Regions from separate parts of the Idiomarina solivarensis genome, predicted to be linked through region 2. Evidence: predicted binding sites of a transcription regulator. Region 2 holds the regulator's gene; the other holds the start of a gene.
The links. The regulator ArgR, encoded in region 2, controls arginine synthesis, uptake and breakdown. The targets are predictions, from matches to a motif close to ANTGAATANNTATTCANT.

Region 1: the regulator ArgR is predicted to act here: its motif matches at 1,165-1,182, upstream of RBK99_RS10330 (aspartate aminotransferase family protein).

What each region holds. Positions count from the first base shown of each region.
Region 1 covers NZ_JAVFHZ010000005.1:257,820-261,243, forward strand. The annotation lists gene RBK99_RS10320 (HDOD domain-containing protein) at 1-329, shown strand, start outside; gene RBK99_RS10325 (flagellar brake domain-containing protein) at 332-1,039, opposite strand; gene RBK99_RS10330 (aspartate aminotransferase family protein) at 1,369-2,586, shown strand; gene astA (arginine N-succinyltransferase) at 2,600-3,424, shown strand, end outside.
Region 2 covers NZ_JAVFHZ010000003.1:147,804-151,227, forward strand. The annotation lists gene RBK99_RS06580 (DUF885 domain-containing protein) at 1-689, opposite strand, end outside; gene RBK99_RS06585 (Dyp-type peroxidase) at 806-1,759, shown strand; gene argR (transcriptional regulator ArgR) at 1,735-2,208, opposite strand; gene mdh (malate dehydrogenase) at 2,396-3,328, shown strand.

The sequences.
Region 1 (3,424 bases), on a different contig from region 2:
CTGATGAACGCTTTTTACGCAACTTGATGCTGGAAAAAGATAAAGAGGTGAGCTATCTCGTGGCCGAAGGCTGGGGGCTGAAGCGAGTTCCGGTGAGTCAACATTTGTTGGCTTTTACGCAAAGCAAAAGTAATGAATATGAGTCGGAATACGCTGAAGCATTGGCGCAGGCAAATGCCTACTGTGAATTCAGGATGCTACGGGAAGTGGATCTGGCGAGCCTGGAAGAAGGTAAACACTTACTTAACAAGTATTCACTGACGGCAGACACGCTTGCACGACTGAACAATGTGAGCTTAAAACGGCCTCCTATCGTGGTACCCGATTAGCGTCAGCACTCAAATTCAGTATCGATTAATAAGTGATCGAAAACCTCGTTAATGTGTGCTTCTTCATCGGTAAAGCGCACTCCTACGCTGATCATCCCACGTTCCTTCCGCTGGTTCATGATTTGACCTGATAGCACCAGTAAATCTTTTTGCGAGCCCGACCCTATACCTACCTTGATATTCATGTGAGTAACGTTGCCAGCCTCGTTTGGTGCTGCTTTGAAAAGGATTCGGCACCCGGCAGAGGAAATATCGACAATAACACCGCTGGCTAACTTCTTTTTACTGTCTGTTTGACTGTTATCCGCAGTAACATCGACGGGAATGTGAGTACGAACTCGTTTTTTTGCCCGCAAAGCTCGGTTTTCCACTTGCTCAGGGTAGTCTAAATAAAGTAAGCGGAATGGAAAGTTCGTGACGGCACGAATTTTTGTTTTAAAGGCTATGCATTCGCCAGTCTCACCTTCTAAAACCAACCTGACAATAACCGGGTTGCCTTCAAAAAGTACATCAGCGTAACTGCCTTCGGTACGCGGATTGGGTTGCTTTAACACCAGATAGCGACCGGTATCAAAGCCGACTAGCTGAAGCTTTGTTCTTACTTTTGTTGCGGCAGCAAACTCCACGTCAATCATGTCGCCCGGACGCAAGTAGGAAAGTTTTAACTGCGGTTGAGAGGGAGATTCCAAAGTGGGGGTTTGTTTTTCCATAAAATACTCTATAGCCGAACGTTTATTCAGTTAACTCAGGCTAAGGCAACAGCCGGAATAGTGCAATGTAATTTTGCATAATTAAATGTTATTTGAGATGTAACAAATTGTTTCTTGTAAAAATTAATGACTAAAGATTCATGGTTTTCCTACGCATTGGCATAACTATTCGTATCTTATGCAAGAAAAGCGCGAGCCCCTGTTTTAAGCGATTTATAACGGAATTATCACAGACAAACTGAACAAAATTTGACATAATAGCTGGCTACTTAAAGAGACGAATTTGTTGACACCTTTGTTAACTCGCTACGGCGATAAGGACGAGAGTAATGACAGACAATAAGACAGTTAACCGTGAAATGTTTAATGATGTAATGGTGCCGAACTATAACCCTGCATCGATGATCCCGGTAAAGGGAGAAGGTGCCCGTGTTTGGGATCAGGACGGTCGTGAGTACGTCGATTTTGCTGGCGGTATCGCTGTGAATTGTCTTGGTCATTGCCATCCGGCGATGGTGTCAGCCCTGCAGGAACAAAGCCAGAAGCTGTGGCATTTAAGTAACGTATTTACTAACGAACCAGCTATTCGTCTGGCTAAAAAGTTAACAGAAGCTACGTTTGCCGATCGCGTTTACTACGCAAACTCAGGTGCCGAAGCGAACGAAGCGGCACTAAAGCTAGCGCGTCGTTGGGCTATTGAAAAGCACGGCGAACACAAGCAAAAAATCATTGCTTTCACTAAAGGGTTCCACGGTCGTACCTTCTTCACGGTCACTGTGGGCGGCCAACCAGCTTATTCCGACGGTTTTGGGCCAAAACCCGGCGGTATTGAACATGTAGACTACAACAACCTTGATGCTTTGAAAGCACTGATCTCGGACGAAACCTGCGCCGTGATGATGGAGCCGCTGCAAGGTGAAGGCGGCGTTGTAAGCCCTGACGTTGAGTTTGTTAAAGCGGTTCGCGAGTTGTGTAATGAAAACAACGCGTTACTGATTTTTGATGAAGTACAAACCGGCTTTGGTCGTACTGGTAGCCTTTACGCGTACGAACAACTGGGCGTAACGCCAGACATTCTGACTTCCGCAAAAGCATTAGGTGGCGGTTTTCCAATTGGCGCTATGCTGACCACAACGGAAATCGCGGAGCATCTTAAGCCAGGTACTCATGGCAGTACTTATGGCGGGAACCCGCTGGCTTGTGCCGTGTCAGAAGCGGTGTTTGACGTAGTCAATACGAAAGAAACTCTCGATGGTGTGAAACAACGTGAGCAGTGGTTTAAAGATGAGCTGGCGCGTATTAACGACAAATATAACGTGTTTAGCGAAATTCGGGGACAGGGTTTGTTGCTGGGTGCCGCGTTAAACGAGCAGTACGAAGGACGCGCACGTGACTTTTTACTGGCGGGTCAAGAGCACGGTGTCATGGTGCTGATAGCAGGGGCTAATGTTGTACGTTTTACCCCGTCACTAATTATTTCCGAAGAAGACGTGAAAGAAGGCCTGCAGCGCTTTGAAAAAGCTGTTGCTCAGGTCGTCGGTCAATAACTGAGGCTGTTTTATGTTGCTAATCAGACCCATTAAGCCGTCAGATTACGAAGCGTTATATCAGTGTGCGATTGAATCTGGTCATGGTTTTACCTCGTTACCGGTTGATCAATCGTTACTGGAGCGCCGCATTAACGGGGCGCAAAAAGCGTTTGCGAAAGACACTGTTGAAACACCGGGTGATGAAAGCTATCTGTTTGTGATGGAAGATACCGAGACCGGTACTATCGCGGGTGTCAGTGGTATTGAAGCTGCGGTGGGTTTGAATGAAGCCTTCTGGCATTACCGTTTGGGTAAAGTCGTGCATCATTCAGAGAAACTTAATATCTATAACGCACTGGAAACGCTCACCTTGTGTAATGATTACACCGGCGTTTCCGAGCTATGCACGTTGTTTTTGCGTGAACCTTATCGACACAACATGAACGGACGCACTTTATCACGCTTCCGTATGTTGTTTTTAGCGCAATTTAAGCAGCGCTTTAGCGATTGGGTTATCGCCGAAATGCGCGGGGTTTCAGATGAAAACGGGGACTCACCATTCTGGAACTGGTTAGAGGAAAACTTTTTCTCTATGGACTTTCCTAAAGCTGATTACTTGAGCGGCATAGGTGACAAAGTCTTTATTTCTGAGCTGATGCCGCGGTTCCCTATTTACACCAACCTCCTAAGTAAAGAAGCACAGGCGGTTGTGGGTAAAGTTCACGACAATACCCGTCCGGCACTTAAGTTGTTGGAGTCGGAAGGTTTCCGCTTTAGAGGTTTTGTGGATATTTTTGACGCTGGGCCTACTGTTGAAGCCGAAGTTTGCAACCTCAATAGTGTCCGTAATAGTCGT
Region 2 (3,424 bases):
ACCTGGTCATCAATCGCGGTCAGCGCATCTTCTTTTAGCTGCAGCCACTGCTCGTCTGCAATGAAATCCGGCTGCTGCATGAAAGGCGCAAAATAAACGCTTTTTTCCGCATCCTGCACAATATAAGCCAATATACTTTCTTCAAAACCGGCCATCGCTGCCGCTGGCTGGGTGTAGCCTTCTTCAATTGCTTTACGTAACCAATGAGTCTGCTGTGCCATATAGCGCGGGATGGAGCGCAATTTTGCTATATAATTCTGATAATCTTCAGCGTCTTCGAAAGACGTACGCGCAGGCATAAACGCTAACGAACTGTGGAAGCCGCCCTCTGCCGTCAAGGGCATGTAGTGTGCTTTAAAGCGGTATTCATCCACGCTGTTCTTTAGCGTATAGTGAATCATCGCGTGGTTGATCTGATCTTCCTGGCTTAGTGACGTAAGTTGAATTGCATTCAGTTGCTCTAGCCACTTTGCTTGTTGCTGATAGCGTTTCTCTAATGCTTCCGGGGACATATCGGTTAATTCAGTTTCGCTGGACGTATTCAGCCCTTCCCAGATCGTGTCAGCCAACTGGTGAAATTGAGCCGCTGGCGTCTGTTGCTCAACGCTGTCACGCTGTGGTTGGTTGTTAGCGGTGGTTGTGCAGGCCGTAAGCCCAAGCAAACCAAAAATAAGTATCAGATTACGCATGATTTTTCCTTGCGGTGTCATAACGAATACAGGCATTCTATAATGCCTCTTGCGCTATTTAATGTAAAAGCGAATAGAACGAACCCACAAAAATAACAGTTAAACGGGAGAATAGGGTGGATAAAGCTCAGTCAGGAGTCTACGCGGAACCCAATCTGCATGGTCTGACGTTGTTTTGTCATGTCATGAGCGACGACGTTGAAAGTTTACGTCGTAAACTCGCCCGCTTTCCAGCGATTTTACGTGATCTTGACGCTCGTTTCTCCGAGGGCATGTTAACGGGGTTTGTCGGCATCGGCGCCGATTATTGGGATGTTCTTTATCCGCACAAGCAACCGCTTCATTTGCAGGCGTTTCCAGAGTTGAGCGATGGTGATCGTGAAGCCCCCCGACACCCGTTTGATCTCATTATTCAAATTCGTTGCGACCGCTTCGACGCCAACTACCTGGCCGGACGTACATTAATAGAATGGTTTGGTTATGACATTGAAGTGGTTGAGCAAATCCGTTCTTTCCGTTATCTGGACGGCCGTGATTTAACCGGCTTTATTGATGCCCCCGATAACCCCAGGGGAATGAGAAAACGAAAGGCGTCCCTTATTGAAGAAAAAGACGATGCGGACTTTGTCGATGGCAGTTATTTGTTCGTACAGAAGTTCCGCCACGACTTACGGCGCTGGGACCAGCTTGGCCCGGAGAAGCAAGAGCAACTGATGGGCCGGGAAAAGGTGTCCGGCGAACGTTTATCAGAAGCGAAAATAGAAGGCGTTACCCATGCGGCCAAAAGTCGTTTAATTGACAACAACGAGCAGCCCATTCCGTTATTGCGACAAAACATGCCCTGGGGTGACTTACGCGAGCAGGGCTTGCTCGCTATGTATTTTAGTCACACGCCGAAATTAGTGGTTCAGTGGCTTAAGAATCGTTATTACGCCGACGAACAAGGGGCTTATGACCCATTGCTTGATTATTCTCAGGCCGTGTCCTGCTCCGGATTTTTCGTGCCATCCGCGCGTTTTATGCAAGAGAACAAAGAAGTACCTGATTATGAAGAAGGCAGTACGGCCTGATTAGCAAATAATTCTCTGACTTTTTGCAGAGTAAAATCGATATCGGCTACCTTGAGCGGTGCAATAAAGATAGTGTCGTCACCGGCAATGGTTCCCAGTACACCTTCTTTTTTACCGACAGAATCAAGCAAGCGCGCAATGAGTTGAGCCGCGCCCGGGCTGGTGCGAATAATGACCATCACATCATTATGCTGAATATCCAGTACAAGCTGGCTTAATGGTGCGCGGGTGGACGGAACCGCTAAATCAGGCGGTAAGCAATACACCATTTCCTGCTTAGCATTGCGAGTGCGCACGGCTCCTTGTTTGCTCAACATACGCGACACTTTGGACTGGCTAATGTTATCGAAGCCCTCAGCTTTCAAGGCGTTAACAATTTCTCCCTGAGAGCCGTAACGCTCTTCACGAAGCAGAGTTTTAAAAGCGTCAAGTAACGTGTCTTGCACCATGAGAGTGTTCAATTCCTATGCCGATTACATGCTATAATGAGCACCAGTGTACTGCATTAACAGGCGCTGTTCGAGTCCTTAATGTGTCGCCCGCAAAGTTGTATTTTTAGCGATATAGGAGTACAGTTTTGCCCCAAATTCTGCATTTTTACGCAGTTTAAATTGACTAACAAAAACGGAGTCTGAGATGAAAGTAGCCGTATTAGGTGCGGCCGGTGGTATCGGCCAGGCATTGTCATTACTTCTGAAAACCCAATTACCAGCCGGTTCAGAATTATCGCTGTATGACGTTGCGCCAGTAGTTCCAGGTGTAGCGGTTGACTTAAGTCATATCCCTACCGACGTGAAAGTAACAGGCTTCGGTAAAGATGACCTGGCATCGGCGTTGGTTGGTAGCGACATCGTATTAATTCCTGCCGGCGTACCGCGTAAGCCGGGCATGGATCGTTCTGACCTGTTCAACATGAACGCAGGCATCGTTAAGAATTTAGTACAAGGCGTTGCTGACAACTGTCCAGACGCTTGTGTTGGTATCATTACCAACCCGGTCAACACAACGGTTCCAATCGCTGCTGAAGTCCTGAAAAAAGCAGGCTGCTACGACAAGCGTAAATTGTTCGGCGTGACCACTCTGGACGTTATCCGTTCAGAAGCCTTTGTTGGCGAATTGCGCGGCTTAAACCCAGCAAACGTTAACGTACCGGTTATCGGCGGTCACAGCGGCACAACCATTCTGCCATTGCTGTCACAAGTTGAAGGTGTTGAGTTTACTGAGCAAGAAATCAAAGACTTAACTCACCGCATTCAGAACGCAGGTACGGAAGTGGTTGAAGCCAAAGCCGGCGGCGGATCAGCTACCCTTTCTATGGGGCAGGCAGCAGCACGTTTTGCACTGTCATTGCTGAAAGGCTTACAAGGCCAGGACACTATTGAGTGCACCTACGTTGAAGGCCCGGGCGACAACGCCAAGTTCTTCGCACAACCTGTACGCTTAGGCAAAAACGGCGCCGAAGAAATTCTGTCTTACGGCAAGCTAAGTGCTTTCGAACAAAAATGCATGGACGACATGCTGGACGGCCTGAAAGGCGACATCCAAACTGGTATCGACTTCGCCAGCTAAGCTTTCAGCAATCCGCTCTTGAAAATATTGGGGCGGGCCAGCATTGGCTGGCCATTGCAGGTTATCTTCCGAAAGACGCCTGCAAGTACGTCCCTG